DNA from 4 places in the Mesorhizobium sp. B2-3-13 genome. Region 1 is predicted to be linked to each of the others. Evidence: predicted binding sites of a transcription regulator. Region 1 holds the regulator's gene; each other region holds the start of a gene.

The links. The regulator LexA, encoded in region 1, represses DNA repair genes until DNA is damaged. The targets are predictions, from matches to a motif close to TGTTCNNNNTGTGTTCNG.
Region 2: FJ941_RS27330 (metallopeptidase family protein) is a predicted target of LexA. The motif match lies at 2,580-2,597, and genes of this name have one in related genera.
Region 3: recA (recombinase RecA) is a predicted target of LexA. The motif match lies at 2,733-2,750, and genes of this name have one in related genera.
Region 4: FJ941_RS22485 (helicase-related protein) is a predicted target of LexA. The motif match lies at 2,519-2,536, and genes of this name have one in related genera.

What each region holds. Positions count from the first base shown of each region.
Region 1 covers NZ_VFVQ01000007.1:198,012-202,223, reverse strand. Annotated here, with positions in the region: gene FJ941_RS11165 (ComEC/Rec2 family competence protein) at 1-1,696, shown strand, start outside; gene lexA (transcriptional repressor LexA) at 1,690-2,433, opposite strand; gene FJ941_RS11155 (GntR family transcriptional regulator) at 2,841-3,614, opposite strand; gene FJ941_RS11150 (ABC transporter substrate-binding protein) at 3,764-4,212, shown strand, end outside.
Region 2 covers NZ_VFVQ01000034.1:32,305-36,516, forward strand. Annotated here, with positions in the region: gene FJ941_RS27310 (DUF4173 domain-containing protein) at 1-304, opposite strand, end outside; gene FJ941_RS27320 (CoA ester lyase) at 793-1,683, shown strand; gene FJ941_RS27325 (DUF1737 domain-containing protein) at 1,721-1,927, shown strand; gene FJ941_RS27330 (metallopeptidase family protein) at 2,022-2,444, opposite strand; gene FJ941_RS29565 (hypothetical protein) at 2,621-3,664, shown strand; gene FJ941_RS27340 (DUF6504 family protein) at 3,606-4,212, shown strand, end outside.
Region 3 covers NZ_VFVQ01000010.1:74,939-79,150, forward strand. Annotated here, with positions in the region: gene alaS (alanine--tRNA ligase) at 1-1,303, opposite strand, end outside; gene recA (recombinase RecA) at 1,575-2,675, opposite strand; gene FJ941_RS14060 (hypothetical protein) at 2,952-3,176, opposite strand; gene FJ941_RS14065 (hypothetical protein) at 3,259-4,212, opposite strand, start outside.
Region 4 covers NZ_VFVQ01000020.1:73,835-78,046, forward strand. Annotated here, with positions in the region: gene FJ941_RS22485 (helicase-related protein) at 1-2,352, opposite strand, end outside; gene FJ941_RS22490 (hypothetical protein) at 2,651-2,887, opposite strand; gene FJ941_RS22495 (TetR/AcrR family transcriptional regulator) at 3,027-3,515, opposite strand; gene FJ941_RS22500 (NAD(P)/FAD-dependent oxidoreductase) at 3,464-3,943, shown strand; gene phbB (acetoacetyl-CoA reductase) at 4,041-4,212, opposite strand, start outside.

The DNA.
Region 1 (4,212 bases):
CAGCTATTTCGCCGGCATCGGCGGCAGCGGCTTCTTTCTCGGCAATCCAACGGTCATCTCCGCCGAAGCCGGTGAGATGCCGCTGCCGGCACGCGTGTTTTCAGGCATCGAAAATGCCCGCGAAGCCATCGCCGACCACATCAGGGGCAGCATTGGCGGCGCCGAAGGCGAGATCGCGGCGGCGCTGATCGTCGGCGTGCGGGCCGGCATTCCCGATGAAATCAACGAAGCGATGCGGCGCACCGGCATCTATCACATCATCTCGATTTCAGGTCTGCATATGGCGCTGGTGGCCGGCACCATCATGGGTCTGCTGCGCGGCGCCTTCGCACTGTTTCCAGGGTTTTCCGCGCGCCGGCCGGTGAAGAAATACGCCGCCGCCGCCGCACTGTTTTCGATCGCCGCCTATCTCGTCATTTCGGGCGTCGTCGTCGCGGCCGAACGCAGCTTCATCATGCTGGCGGTGATGCTGATCGCCGTCTTGTTCGATCGCACGGCGCTGACCATGCGCAATCTGGCGATTTCGGCGATCGCCGTTATCCTGGTTTCGCCGCACGAGGTCGTCGGCCCGAGTTTCCAGATGTCGTTCGCGGCAACCGCAGCCTTGGTTGGCGCCTATGCCGGCTGGGCCGACCACCATGCGGGAAAGACGAGGCCTCCGCCGCCAAAGCGATCCCTACCCGGGTTTCTGACGCGAAAATTCCTCTTGGCGACAGGTGGATTGGCCATGACGTCCATCATCGCCGGCAGCGCGACGGCACTGTTTGCCATCTGGCATTTCCAGCGGGTGTCGCCGCTCAGCCTGTTCGCCAATCTGGCCCTCATGCCGATCGTGTCGATCGTGATGTTCCTGGCCGTCGCCAGCGCGTTGCTGATGCCGTTCGGGTTGGATTGGCCGGCTCTCTACCTCATGGGCAAGGGCCTGACAGCGATGATCGCCATATCGGCGTGGATATCGGAGCGCTCTCCGGTCGATGGAGTCGGGCTGATTTCGCAGCAATCCGTGCTGCTGGTCACCGTCGCGTTGGTCATCGCGACGATGGCGACGACGTGGCTCCGGCTCACGGCGGTGCCATTCGCGCTTGCCGGTCTGTTGACTGTATCGCACACGCGCGCGCCCGATGTGCTGATCTCGGAAGATGCGCGGCTGGTGGCTCTGTCGATCGGCAATGGCGAACTGGCCGTCAACCGGGAACGTCCGAACGAATTCGCAGCCGACAATTGGAAACGCGCTCTGATCTCCGAAACAATCGTCCTACCGGAAATGTTCGAGAAGACGGACGGGCAATTCGATCTTGCCACTCCCACCGACCTGCCGCTGGGATCGCCGTTCTATTGCCGCGAAGGCCTGTGCCTTGCCAGGCACCCTTCCGGCGCGATCATCGCCTATGTCGAGGATCGCAAGGACACCTGGAAGGCCTGCGCCTTCGCCGACCTGATCGTCGTCAATGACGCGACCGCCTATGACGCCTGTCATAATCCGCTGGTTCTCGTCGTCACCAAACGCCAGCTCGCCCGCAAGGGGAGTGCCGCCGTTTTCTTCGATCCCCAATCGGCCACGACGCCGGCTGAGGTCGAATTCGCCGTCGACGGACCATACCGGCCTTGGCACGAGCAGCGAAAATTCTCACGCGAGGCGAGGGGGCTGGCCCCCTATAAAAAGGCCGACAAGCCCGATGGCAAGCCAGTTCAGTAGCGCCTGATCAGCCCGACGAGCTTGCCCTGCACCTTGACCCGATCCGGTCCGAAGATGCGTGTTTCGTAGGCTGGATTGGCGGCTTCGAGCGCGATCGAGGCGCCCTTGCGGCGGAACCGCTTCAGCGTTGCTTCCTCCTCGTCGACCAGCGCCACGATGATTTCGCCCGGACTTGCTGTATCGGCATTGCGGATGATGACCGTGTCGCCGTCGAAGATACCGGCCTCGATCATCGAGTCGCCCTTGACTTCCAGCGCATAGTGCTCGCCGCCCATGATCATGTCCGGCGGCACCGAAATCGAATGCGTCTGATGCTGGATGGCATCGATCGGCACACCGGCGGCGATACGACCCATGACCGGGATGGACACAGCTGAAACCGCGTCATCGTCGTTGCCGGCCGCGGCCAGGCGGGAAGGCGCCGTCGCCGGCCTGATCTGGCGGCCGAGACTGCCTTGGCCAAGGCTGCCCTGGATGACACTTGGCGAGAACTTCTTTGCCGCATTGAGGCCCGGCGCGATCGAGTCCGGCAGCCGCAGCACTTCCAGCGCGCGCGCCCGATTGGGTAGCCGGCGAATAAAGCCACGTTCCTCCAGCGCCGTGATCAGGCGATGGATGCCCGATTTGGAGGCAAGATCGAGCGCTTCCTTCATTTCGTCGAAGGAGGGCGGTATCCCGCTTTCCTTGAGCCGTTCGTGGATGAACATCAGCAGTTCATGTTGCTTGCGTGTCAGCATGGCGGCCCCCAAGGCATTGAACGAAAGGTCTGACCAGAATCGAAAAAACAAACCCAGAACAAACACTATCCGTTCCAGTTGTGTTCCGCAACCGTTTAAAGTTTAATGAATTTGTTAACGCGTCTGAAGTTTTTTGCCGCGACAGCGGACTGAGGCCGATCCTTTCCACGATCGGCAGGCATTGAAATCGTTTTGGTTAATGGCCTGTGGCCTATCCACTGATGGGCCTTGGCATCAGTCTTTCGGGGGGCTCTTCGCGGGTGGATTGTACAATTTATGGATCCATTATTCGTGGAACGAAACGAAACCAAAACGCCAACGATTGGTAGCTTAGGGGCGGCGATGGATCCAGGCGTTTGGCCCACTCCGGCCAGCGCATGCCAATAGGCGTCGCGCAAGCATTGAAGTCACCCGGAACCCGCTTGCAAGCTGCCGGCGCGGGCGGCGTATTTGGTCGCGCCGCTGTCTTCGCTATGGACATAGACGTGCAGGGTATAGCCGATATGCGCCGTCATCAGCGCCTTGGCCCGCTCGACGTCACGATCGAGTGCAGCTTCCATGATCGCTGTATGGTGTTCGATCGCAATCGCTTCGCACAATGCCTCCATTGCCTCTTCATAACCGTCCTTCAGACCAGCCGCGGCCCGCAATGTCGGCGCCAGGCCGAGAAAACGATGATGCCGTCGCAGCTGATCGGCGATGGTCGAGCGGAATCGCATGAGCCAATTGGAAGTCGCCGCGCTTAGCAGCGCCGCATGGAAAGCTTCGTGGTTCTCGTCCCATTTATCGACAGCCGCATCCGAAGGATCGTCGACCGCGGTCTTGCAACGGGAGAGCCGGTAGTGGGCGGTGACAACGGCATCCTCCCACTCCTTGCCGCCTTTTTCCATCGATTCGAGGAACAGGGGTATCTCGACCACCATCCTGGCGCGTGCCAGGTCCTCCAGTTCGGCCCGCGATACCGGAGCGACCGTAAAACCACGATTGCTGATGGCGGTGACAAGGCGTTCGGCCTCTAGCCGCGACAAGGCTTCGCGCAACGGCGTCCAGCCGACGCCATAGGTGCCGCGCAGGGCACTCAGTTTGAGCGGGGCGCCCGGCATGAGGCGCGTGGTCAGGATGTCGCGCCGCAACAGCTGATAGGCGGCTTCCGTTTTTGTAGAACTCGTTTCATCGCGCATCGTGATCAATCCGTCGTCTGGCGAAAGTATATATGATATTGGGTCATAGCAACAATTATATATAATGTTTGACACCGACCGGCGGACCGACCATGATCGCCGTGGTAGCCGCGTTTCCAAGCGGCCCTGATCAAATCTGGGAGGAAATGATGTTGAAATCGAAATCCGCTTGGTTGTCGGGCTTGGCCCTGGCAGGCGCATTGATGATTAGCGCCGGCAGTGCCGCGGCCGATCAGATCCGTATCGGCATTGCCAATTTCGGCGAGCATCCGCAATTGAACGCCGCCATAGCCGGCTTCAAGAAGGCGTTGACGGATAATGGCTTCGTCGAGGGCAAGGACGTCGTCTACACGGAGAGCCACACCAATTTCGATGCATCGCTGGTGCCGCAGATGATCGCCAAGCTGCAGGCCGAGCAGCCCAAGCTGATCTACACCATCACCACGCCGGTCTCGCAGATCGCCAAGAAAGCGCTTGCCGGTTCCGGCATTCCGATCGTTTTTGCCGCGGTCACCGATCCGGTGGCGGCCAAGCTGGTGCCGTCATGGGACGCCGGAGACGAAGGCATGACCGGCGCCAGCGATCTGCAGGACGTCGC
Region 2 (4,212 bases), on a different contig from region 1:
GGCGCCAGTCACGAAAGCTCCAGCCACGCCAGTTCCGCTGGACGCTGTCGCTGGCCCGCAATCCTTCAAGTTCGCGGACAGCGCCCGCGTCCGGGGTCTTGTTCTGATGATCGAAGAAGCGATCGAGTGCCGGAAACGCGCCCCGACCGAGCGAGCGCAGATACCAGGCGTCGAGGGGAATGCCCTGGCCGGTCATTTCAACGGAATGGTCGACATTGTAGTTGGCGATCAGCACGGCGAAGTTGATGAAACAGCAGGCATAAGCGCTAGGGATAACGTCGGAAGATTGGCGGACCGCGGCCATGGATTTTCCGAGCGCGATGCGGGCGGACAAAGGGGATGACAATTGCGGCGGGCTTGGCGCGTGGCGGGTCGACCAGCCACCAGCCTTCACTGCGCAGCCGATAGGGCAGACGGGGTTTTGCTCGCTTGTGCATGCCGCCTGTCTCGCAAGCTGGCAGGGAAGCGATGCGGCGGATCGGAGGAGATTTTCCGCAGGCGAGTGCAGTTTTCGTGCAGGGCTGGTGCGCTGCCCGCCATCGGTTCCGGACGTTGGCGCCGCCCCAGCCAGGCTCCTTTCCCTCTCCCTCCGGAGGGGGCAGAGGTGGCTCGGCGAAGCCGAGACGGAGCGGGGAACGACCTGGTAACCGCCGCAAACGGACATAGGGCACTAGGCGCAAGCCTCGCATCGCCTTGCGCCCAAAGGGTCGCAGCGCAAGCTTTCGCGGTTGGCGCGTGTCAGGTACCGGGCGGACGCTTGCCTCGACCAACCACACGCGGCATAGATCGGACATGGAACCCTACCGCCCGCGCCGCTCCGTGCTCTATGTCCCGGCCTCCAACGAGAAGGCGCTGGCCAAGATCGCCCAGCTTGTCTGCGACGCCGTCATCATCGATCTGGAGGACGCCGTTGCCCCCGCCGACAAGATCGCCGCGCGCGAAAAACTGGCTGGCATTTTCGCCAATCGCCCTGATGCCGACCACAATGGCCGACGCTGCGAGATGGTGGTGCGCGTCAATGCGCTGTCCAGCGAATGGGGCACTGACGATCTTGCGGCCGTCGCCAAGGCGGAACCGGACGGCATCCTGCTGCCAAAGGTCGACACACCGCGCGACGTGCTCGAGGTCGGCGATGTGCTGGACGACAATTTTGCTCCCGACACCGTGAAACTATGGGCGATGATCGAGACGCCCAAGGCCATGCTCAACATCGGCGCCATCGCCGAACTCGGCCGTGACCCCGCCTCGCGGCTGGATTGTTTCATTGCCGGAACGAATGACCTGATCAAGGATACCGGCGTGCTGGCAACGCCGGACCGCGCCTATCTCCTGCCATGGCTGATGCAGATGCTGCTGGCGGCGCGCGCCGGCGGCCTCGACATGCTCGACGGGGTGTTCAACGACTTTCGCGATCCGGATGCGTTTGCGCGCGAGTGCGCTCAGGCCGCCGCCATGGGCTTTGACGGCAAGACGCTGATCCATCCATCGCAGATCGAGGCCGCCAACCGTGCCTTCGCCCCGTCGGCGCAGGCGCTGGCCGAGGCGCGCGCGGTGAAGGATGCCTTCGCGCTGGCGCAAAACAGCGGCAAGGGCGTCATCGCGCTGAATGGCAGGATGGTCGAGCGGCTGCACCTGGCGCAGGCCGAAAAACTGCTGGCGAAGGCCGCCGCCATCGGCGCATGATATTCGTCGACTTGGGATACATGACAGGAATTGGACGATGAAACTCTACCGCTTTCTCACCGCCCCGGACGACGCCAGCTTCTGCCATAAGGTGACGGCGGCGCTGAACAAGGGCTGGCATCTGTTCGGCTCGCCGACCTACGCCTATGACAAGAAAGCCAAGACCATGCGCTGCGGCCAGGCCGTGGTGAAGGATGTCGACGGCCAGGAATACGGGCCGGATACCAAGCTCAGCGACTGGTAGGTGGAAAGCGCGGAGGCTCCTCTCTTTTCGTCATCCTAGGGTAAAGCAAGGAGCCAAGCGAGGCGGCGCAGACCCCTAGGGTGACGAAAGTGGTCTACTCAGCAGCCTCTTCGATCTTCTCCATATCATCGTCCGACAGGCCGAAATGGTGGCCGATCTCGTGGATCAGCACGTGGGTGACGATGTCGCCCAGCGATTCCTCGTTCTCGGCCCAGTAGTCGAGCATGGCGCGGCGATAGAGGGTGATGCGGTTCGGGCCTTCGCCGGTTTGCGGGTTCCAGCGTTCGGCGATGCCGCGCCCCTCGAACAGGCCGAGCAGGTCGAACGGCGTCTCCAGCGACAAATCGTCCATGATCTCGTCGGTCGGGAATTCGGCGATCTGGATGATGATCTCGCCGGTCAGCTTACGAAATTCCTCCGGCAGATGGGCGTAGGCCTCCAGCGCCAGGAACTCCAGCTCCTCCATCGAGGGCGCGAGTTCGCCATGCCAGGTGCGGGTCTTGTAGATGCGGGCCATGCTTTGTCCTTTGATCCCGGCATATAGGCTTTCGCACTGATCCAGGCAAATGACGCCTATAGGCCGGTGTCGCCCAGGGGAGGAATAAATTCCTCATGACTCTGCTTGACTCTTCGGATCGCCTCTGGAATCCTAGAGAACATAACAGGAACAATTGTGAGTGGAAGCTGACCGTCATGGCGATGACCGCCGTGGCGCGGGAGACTGTTTTTTCCCTGCGCCGCCAGATCGCGAAAATAGAGGGAACGCTGCCCGAGCGTCTGCAGGCGCCGGCGGCGGCAACCCTTGATGCCGGCGCCGGCAGCGATCTGACGATCGTCCGGCGCGGCCTTGCCGCGGCCTTGCCGGATGCTTTCCTGCCGATCGGCATCGAGCGGCTCGATGCCGCGCTCAGCGGCGGCCTGCCGAAAGCCGCCCTGACCGAAATCCATGGCCTAGAGACCCGCGATGCGGGAGCCGTCGCCGGCTTCGCTCTGTCGCTCGTCAGCCTGATCCTCAACCGGGCGCAGGGGCTGCCCATCCTATGGATCGGGACATCGGAAATTTTCCACGAGGCCGGCTTTCCCTACGCCAGGGGGCTGCATGGCTGCTTCGGCATTGAACCCGGGCAATTGCTGTTTTCCGAGGCGCCCAGGCTTGTCGATGCGCTGTGGGTCGCCGAGGAAGCGGCCCGCATGACCGCGCTTGCCGCCGTTGTCCTGGAAATCCGCGGCAATCCGCAGCGGCTCGACCTGACCGCGACACGCCGCCTGCATGCGCGGGCGCAAGCTACCGGCCGGCCGGTGTTCCTGCTGCGGCAGGCGGCCGAGCCGGAACCGACGGCGGCGCCTGTCCGTCTGATCGCCGCGTCGGCGCCGGCCGTGCCGCGCGCCACGGTCGCCGGGCCGCTCGCCGGCTCGATCGGCTACCCCGCCTTCACCATCAGCATCGGCAAGAGCCGCACGGCCCTGCCTGGACAATTCACACTGGAGTGGAACCCCGATGAACGCAGATTCGAGGAAAGAAGGGGCGAGGAAAGACACGGTGGAGGCAGCGAATGGGCAGAGAATCCTGTCCCTGTGGTTTCCCTATCTGGCGACCGAAAGGATCCTGCGGCAGCGTCTGGGGAAATCCTGGCGTTCCCGGCCGCCGGATCATCCGCGGCCATCTCACCCACCGCTCGTGATCAGCCACCGCCAGGGCAACGCGCAGCGCATCTCGGCCCTCGACGAGCGAGCTGAGGCGCTGCACCTGAAGCGTGACATGGGGATTGCCGATGCGCGCGCCATGCATCCGTCGATCGAAATCGTCGAAGCCGATCCGGAGGCCGACCGGCGCCTGCTCGCGGGCCTTGCCGACTGGTGCGACCGCTACACGCCGCTGGTCGCGCTGGACAGCATCGACGGCCTGTTCCTCGACGTCACCGGCTGCACCCATCTGTTCGGCGGTGAACGCGCCATGCTGGACGAGATCCTGTCGCGCTTCTTCCACCAGGGGTTCGACGTCCGCGCCGGGCTTGCCGGTACGCCCGGGGCGGCCTGGGCGGCGGCACGCTTTTGCGGCGACCGCATCGTTGTATCGGGCGAGGAGGAAGCCTTGCTTGCCGCCTTGCCGCTGGCCGCCCTCCGCATAGCGCCGGAAACCCGGACCAGCCTGGAAAGTGTGGGGCTGCGCACGGCGGGCGCCGTCATGGCCGCGCCGCGCGCGCCGCTCGCCCGCCGCTTCGGCGCTTTGCTGCTCCAGCGCCTCGACCAGGCGCTTGGCCGTCTCGACGAAGCGATCTCACCGC
Region 3 (4,212 bases), on a different contig from region 1:
CGGCCCAGTGCTTACGCGCCTCCGCCTTCTGCTGCTCCATCGCATTGGTGAATCCGGCAAGATCGACCGAAATGCTGCGCTGGCGCAGCGCGTCCTGTGTCAGGTCGAGCGGAAAGCCATAGGTGTCGTAGAGCTTGAATGCCGTCTCGCCATCCAGCATGTCGCCGGCGCCGAGCTTCTCCGTCGCCTCGGAGAGCAGCCCAAGGCCGCGCACCAGCGTCTTGCGGAACCGTGTCTCCTCGAGTTTCAAGGTCTCGGTAATCATCGTTTCGCCGCGCACCAGTTCCGGATAGGCCTGGCCCATCTCGCGCACCAGCGCCGGCACCAGCTTCCACATCAATGGATCGCGGGCGCCGAGCAGCTGCGCATGGCGCATGGCGCGGCGCATGATGCGACGCAGCACATAGCCGCGGCCTTCATTGGACGGTAGCACGCCGTCGGCGACCAAGAAGGAGGACGAGCGCAGGTGATCGGCAATGACGCGGTAGGAGGAAACCGTTTCCGCATCGGGTGCGCGCCCAAGTGCGGAGGACGCAGCATCGATCAAATGACGGAACAGGTCGGTCTCGAAGATGCTCTCCACCCCCTGCAGGATGGATGCCATGCGCTCCAGGCCCATGCCGGTGTCGATCGACGGGCGCGGCAGGTCGACGCGCTCCTCCTTCGTCACCTGCTCATACTGCATGAACACCAGGTTCCAGAATTCAAGGAACCGGTCGCCATCCTCCTCCGGACTGCCGGGAGGGCCGCCCCAGATGTGCTCACCACGGTCGATGAAGATTTCCGAGCATGGTCCGCAGGGTCCGGTATCGCCCATCGCCCAGAAATTGTCCGAGGTCGGGATGCGGATGATGCGATCGTCGGAGAAACCGGCGATCTTTTTCCAGAAATCGGCCGCCTCATCGTCGGTGTGGTAGACGGTGACCAGCAGCTTATCCTTCTTCAGCCCGAATTCCTTGGTGATGAGGTTCCAGGCAAGCTCGATGGCGCGCTCCTTGAAATAATCGCCGAAGGAGAAATTGCCGAGCATCTCGAAAAAGGTCAGGTGGCGCGCGGTATAGCCGACATTGTCGAGATCGTTGTGCTTGCCGCCGGCGCGAACGCTTTTCTGGGCGGTGGTGGCACGCGAATAGGGCCGCTTCTCCAAACCGGTGAAGACGTTCTTGAACTGCACCATGCCGGCATTGGTGAACATCAATGTCGGATCGTTGCGCGGCACGAGCGGGCTCGAGGCCACGACCTCGTGGCCCTCCTTGCGGAAATAGTCGAGAAATGTCGACCGGATCTCGTTCACGCCACTCATGGATACTGCCTTTTCAAGAGAGCCGCCGGCCGGACCGGCGGGAGATGGCTCTGTGTTTTCTAGAAGATGGAGTTGGCCTTTTAGCCGTAGCTCTTGACCCTGTCCAGAAACACGGAATTGGGCCAATTCGCGCTTTGCACCGGCACTTACGCAGGCACGCAAACGAAAACCGCCGGCGCGAAGGCCGGCGGTTTGGAACGCGGTACTACAGAACTCTGTTACTTAAGCATCAGATAATAGGCTGGATTTATGGCCAAACTCTGGCGTTGCCCTACATCGCGCCGGCTTCGTCCTCAAAACCATCATCGCCATTGCCCTCTGAGCCACCGTTTTCGAGGAACTTTTCGGCGATCAACCCGGCATTCTGCCTAAGCGCCAGTTCGATCTCGCGCGCGGTGTCGGGATTGTCGCGCAGGAACAGTTTGGCGTTCTCGCGGCCCTGGCCGAGACGCTGCGAATTATAGGAGAACCAGGCGCCCGACTTCTCGACCACACCGGCCTTGACGCCGAGATCGACCAGTTCGCCGGTCTTGGAGACACCCTCGCCATACATGATGTCGAACTCGACCACCTTGAAGGGCGGCGCCAGCTTGTTCTTGACCACCTTGACGCGGGTCTGGTTGCCCACCACCTCGTCGCGATCCTTGACCGAGCCAATGCGGCGGATGTCGAGACGCACCGAGGCGTAGAATTTCAGCGCGTTGCCGCCGGTCGTCGTCTCGGGCGAACCGAACATGACGCCGATCTTCATGCGGATCTGGTTGATGAAGATGACCATGGTGTTGGAGCGCGAGATCGAGGCGGTCAGCTTGCGCAGCGCCTGGCTCATCAGGCGGGCTTGCAGGCCCGGCAAGGAATCGCCCATCTCGCCCTCGATTTCGGCGCGCGGCGTCAGCGCCGCCACCGAATCGACCACCAGCACGTCGATGGCGCCGGAACGCACCAGCGTATCGCAAATCTCCAGCGCCTGCTCGCCGGTGTCGGGCTGCGAGATCAGCAGGTTTTCAAGATCGACGCCGAGTTTGCGGGCGTAAACCGGATCGAGCGCGTGCTCGGCATCGACGAAGGCGCAGATGCCGCCCTTCTTCTGGGCTTCGGCCACGGTATGCAGGGCCAGCGTCGTCTTGCCCGAGCTTTCCGGCCCGTAGATCTCGATGATACGGCCGCGCGGCAGACCGCCGACGCCGAGCGCGATGTCGAGGCCGAGCGACCCGGTCGGCACCGTTTCGATCTCGACGACCTGCTCGTTGGCGCCGAGCCGCATGATCGAGCCCTTGCCGAAAGCCCGCTCGATTTGCGACAGCGCCGCATCCAGAGCCTTTGATTTGTCCACTGCCTTATCCTCTACCAGCCGCAAAGAATTCTGAGCCATGATACATCACCCCTTGGTCGTCAATGAAGGCCGGACAATCCGTAATCCTTGTCAATTTGTACCTTTTTTGTTCTCATTTGGCAAGGGGTGACAATCAATTGAAAAACAACCGATATCCTGATTTGTTCTTTTTTTGTCTCGCAAACCCGGGCATGGATGTATGCCGTTCGGACATGTAAAAATTTTGCTAGGAAAAGAAGCCTTCCGCCCTCTCCGATTCGGAGAGTGAGCCTAATTCGCCTTGCGTCGCTAAAGCACCAAGCCGTGCCTGCCCTCTCATTCTGATTTCCGGCCGATCTGCAAATTGGGCATGTCGCCGCCTTCGCCGGCCATCAGGAATTGCATCAGGGCGCTCATCATGGCCTCGGCGGTGTCCTTGTCCAGCGTCAAGTCGATGTCGGAAGGATCACCGTCTTCATCATATGTCACCAGCGTCAGCGTGCCCTGCAATGGGTTGCGCGAGATGACCGTTATGTCGTCGTCCTGATACTCAACTTCCATCTTCGTCTCCTTCCCGTTCGAAGGCATCAAGCCTCGCAAATTCCGACTGAAAGGAAAAGCTATGTGTTGGCTAGCGGTGCGGCTACGCCTTCTTGGCGCCTTGCTCGTCGCGGCGCTCTTTCTCGCGAGCGGACTTCATTATGCGGCGGTAATCAACGATCCACCCGGACACGAAAGCGGGCATGAGTTTCATTTGGAACCTCAGTTCCTTTCCGTCTTGGATTGCCTTTTCGATCAGCGCTTTATCTGGGCCGAACAGGAAGAGAAATGTCGTATCCATGTCGATACTGCCGGATTTGATATCAAAAACCGTCTGGTATTCCAAAACTCCTTCGAGGTAAAAGCCGAAACCTCCGACGATGCCGGGCCGCTTGGCGTTATCGATCTTGCTGAAAATTCCTATCGAATACTCATTCTCGATATTCGCCCCAATGATCTTTGCAACCGGGTGCTCACTTACCACCCCATCGACACGACCTCCTGTTGGCTTGGCGTCAAAAGAAACGGCATTATTCCGCTGGTAGTTGGCAGTGACGTTAAAGGCGGGACTATTGCCGCCGTTCCTCACCTTTATAAAAACCTCCGGCTCCATGCTGCCCCTGAAGATAGCCGTCCCGCCAGTTACGGCAAGGTAGGCGCGCGTTTGGATTTCGCCCATCTCCCTATCGAGATGAATGGCCTTTTCAGCCAGATCGGCAGAGCGAACGGCGGCATTAGTCGCGCGAATGGTGAAGCCGATAGTCACCAAAATGGCAATAATGCCAGCGATGCCTACGCCGACCTGCCACCATGCTGCGTCTACCTGCCTGTTAGCGGCTGTAGCACTACGGCCAGCGGCTTGGGCAGCTTCTTGCTGGGCTTTCAGATCATCGGACTCGTGCTTGTCGCTTGTGGCTTCGCGGTCCCTGGTACGCTGGGTCTCTTCTGGACTTTCGATAATGCGTACCGGGATAGACGAAGCGCTGGGATTGCCCTGAGCATCGTTTGCTTTCCCGCCTTTGCCTTCTTGCTGGCTTGGGGCTTCAGCGGCCACCCC
Region 4 (4,212 bases), on a different contig from region 1:
GCCGTCATAGGCGCCGTCCGGTCGCTGGCCGAGGCCGGGCTTCCAGTTGGTCGCCGGGCGGATCAGGTCGGCCAGCCGCTCGAGAATGTCGATGCGTACGGCGCGGCGGCCGAGATTGCGGTAGCCGGCAAGCTTATAGAACGCCTTGTCGAAGGCCGGATCGATGACCACCGAGGTGCGGCCCGACGCCAGCGCATGGACGACGTCGCCGAAGCCAGGCTTGTCCTTGCCGTCGTTCTTCAGCGCCCACAGTAAGGTCACCAGTCCGGCGGGGGCCGGCTTGATCAGCGCCGGCACGAAGACGTGGTAGGCACCGAAGCGCACGCCGAGCCGGCGAAGTGCCGCGCGACCTTCCTGGTCGAGCGACTTCATCTCCTCGGCGATGTCGCGGCGATTGATGAGGCCGAAATTCTCGACCAGCTGGAAGGCGATGCCGCGGCCGATGCCGGAAATCTGCTCGGCGTTTTTCAGATCGACCAGCGGCTTCAACAGGGATTCGATCTGGAAATTGACGAAGCGTTCGGCGCGCGCGGCGACCTTGTCGCGGGCCGGGCCCGTCAGCTGTTCGTCAGCCAGCAACACTAGGCGCGGCTTCAGCGCGTCCTCGCCCGAGACCAGCGTGCCGATCGGCGCGCCGATCCAGCGCAGCGTGCCGTCCGAACCGAGCGCGAGATCGCCATTGGCGCAGGCGCCGAAGCGCTCCGCGCGTGCCTCGAATTCGGCGGCCAGCGCCTTTTGCGCGGCCGTGCGCACGGCCTTGGCGTCCTCGCCGCCGGCGGTCTGGTCGGCGGTGAAGCGGAACCCTTGCAACTCGCCGACATGATGGCCTTCGACAAGGACGGTTCCGGTAGGGCTGATTTCGGCTTCAGGCATGGTATTTTCTCTAAGGCGCCGCATGAGGACGGAAGTCCTGCGGTCTACGAAGCGTTTCGTCAACCGCTCATGCAGCGCATCCGACAATCTGTCTTCGATTTCGCGCGTCTTTTCCCGCCAGTGTGCCTGATCGGCCAGCCAGCCGGGCCGGTTCGACACGAATGTCCAGGTGCGGATCTGGGCAATGCGGTGCGACAGCGTATCGATGTCGCCCTCGGTGGTGTCGGCGCGGCGCACCTGCTCGGCCATGTAATTTTCGTCGACATGGCCATGCCGGGCGAGGTCCATGTAGATCGAGGCGATGAGATCGGCATGCTGGGCCGGCGCAATCTTGCGATAGTCGGGCAGCGCGCAGGCTTCCCACAGCAGCGCCACACGTTTGGCGTTGGTTGCGAGCGCGCGGATGTCCTCGTCGCGGGAGAGATGTTCGAGCGCTTGTGCATCGACGGCCGGCAGCGCGCGTGTCAGGCCCTCGACTGGGGCGTTGGTTTCGATCGACCGCTTCAGCGCATCGAGGCTGGCGAAATCGAATTGCGCGGTGCGCCATTGCAGCACCTTCACCGGGTCGAAGTCATGGCCCTCGATCTTCTGGACCAGATCCTCGTCGAGCGGATCGACCTGGCCGGTGACGCCAAACGTGCCGTCGCGCAGATGCCGGCCGGCGCGGCCGGCGATCTGGCCGAGTTCGGCCGCCGTCAGATTGCGGTACTGGTAGCCGTCGAACTTGCGGTTCTGGGCAAAGGCGACATGGTCGAGATCGAGGTTAAGCCCCATGCCGATCGCGTCGGTGGCAATGAGGTAGTCGACATCACCCGACTGGAACAGCGCCACCTGGGCATTGCGGGTGCGGGGCGACAGCGCCCCGAGCACGACGGCGGCACCGCCCTGCTGGCGGCGGATCAGCTCGGCGATGGCGTAGACCTCGTCGGCGGAGAAGGCGACGATCGCGGTACGCCGTGGCAGGCGGGTCAGTTTCTTGGAGCCGGCATAGGCCAGATGCGACAGCCGCGGCCGCGTCACCACGGAGATGCCCTTCAGCAGCCGCTGGAGGATGCCGTGCATGGTGGCCGCGCCGAGCAGCAGCGTTTCCTGGCGGCCGCGCAGATGCAGGATACGGTCGGTGAAGATATGGCCGCGCTCGAGGTCGCCGGCCAGTTGCACCTCGTCGATGGCGACGAAGGCGGCGTCGGTCTCGCGCGGCATGGCTTCGACGGTGCAGACCGAATATTTGGCGCCTTGCGGCTGGATCTTCTCCTCGCCGGTGATCAACGCCACCTTGTGGGCGCCGACCTTCTCGCAGACGCGGGTGTAGACCTCGCGCGCCAGCAGCCTCAGCGGCAGGCCGATGACGCCGGTTTCGTGCGCCACCATGCGCTCGATGGCGAGATGGGTCTTGCCGGTGTTGGTGGGGCCAAGCACTGCGGTCACGTCGCGGCCCGACAGGATCAGCGGCTCGGTGTGTTTCTGCTGGATGTTCATCGGCTCGGAAATAAGGCTTTCTGGCCTCTCGTGGTCGGGAGCGTGCCTGGACGGCGCGTATGACAGCCGACACATAGGGATTTCGGGCGCGAAGCGAAAGCGGAATGTTCCAACCGGTTTCCGAAGACGTCCGCGTCAGCCCGCAAATCAGCCCTTGCTTAACAGTTGGAACGAGTCTGGAACGAATCAGCGACGAATCGGTGACTCCGTCAGGTTCAGCTTTTGTTCACGGCTAGATATGGATTTTGGGACCTCGAGTCTCACCACATGCTGAATCACCGGATTGGCCCGTTTTATGCTAGGCGGGCTTTGCCGTTAATCTTTGCCTGTGAAGGATGCGGGAGGATCGGTATGCCCCGCTCAAAGTTATGAAATCGTTAACCTTTCTGAACTCGACATTAAGGAATAGCAGGCGATCGCGGCCATTAATGTTAACATTGCGCTCAAAGCCGGAACGAATCGGCGACAAATCAGCGTCAGCGGTTTTTTCTCCTTTTGTTCCCCCAATATCTTGTGTTGTGAACAGCTTATCCACCGAGAATCCACAGGCTTGACCACAGGGTTTCGCACAGACGCGCTGCCGCCATTAACCTTTGCGTGCCGGAACAGGACATGTCGGGTTGGGAGGGTCCGATAATGTCGTGATCATGCGCACAGCAATGCTCGCCGCCGGTTCAGGATGCATCCACCCCGGTTGCATAGCGCTGCAGGACCGGACCGACATCCCTGATGATTTCTTCGTGCGATAAGGCTACGACGGGCGGCAGCCGCAGCAGATATCGGCACGTCGCCAGACCCAGCAACTGGCTGGCGACGAGGCCGGCGCGCCGGCCGGCGTCGGAGGGGTCGCCGAACGGTGCCACAACCAGCCGGACCTGAGTGGCGAATACGTCGCGCACCTTCTCCGCGGCGAATTCATTGGACGCAGCCGAGCGCAGCAGAATGACCATGCCGGTGGCGCTGGGAGAATTCTCCCAAGTGCGAAGAAAACGCCGGATGATTGCGTCGCCGATGGAAGCCCGGTCGGTCACCTGCGTTGCGGGCAGTTGCAGGTCGAACAGCGCCGCCCTGGCGAACAGCTCATCCTTGCTGCGGAAGTAGCCCGGCGAAGGTGCTCGACCTGAGTTGGAGTACACGTTTTCGCGTTCATCATCGCATCGCAAAGTCCTGTCGCCATCGGTCGTTGTTCGTCATGGGCGATGCTGCCCATGTGCACAGCCCCGCCGGCGGTCAAGGCATGAACACCGGTCTGATCGATGCCGTGGTGCTGGGAGAAGTACTCGGCGACGTGATCAACGGCATCCGCGGCGAAAGCGAACTCGAGCTTTACGAGACGCTTCGCCGTCCAGCGGCGCAGGAAGTGATTGACCTCGCGGGCAGGCTGACCGGCATGGCACTCACGCGCACCCCGTTCCGGCGCTTCCTGCGCAACCTCGTCCTCGGCTTCGTCAATATCAACCCGATCGCCAAGCGCAAGATTTCACTGAAGCTGTCAGGTCTCAGCCGGGCCGATATGGCCAAGCTGCCGGCACCGTCACAATCGGGTGTACGCAAGCAGTCCATGAAAAGCGGGCTTAAGCTGGTCGCATGAATCGACAGCGCCCGCTTCCGTGTCCGTATGGGCGAGCATCAAAAATGAAAGCGCCGGCGGAACTGCCGGCACTTTCAGATTTGGCTACACGGTTTGATCAGACGAAGTACTGGCCACCGTTGGCGGTGAGGGTCGAGCCGGTGATGAAGCCGGCGTCTTCGGAAGCGAGGAAGACGACGCAGCGCGCGATCTCTTCCGGTTCGCCAAGGCGGCCGACCGGGATTTGCGGGATGATGCGCTCGTTGAGCACCTTTTCGTCGATTGCCTTG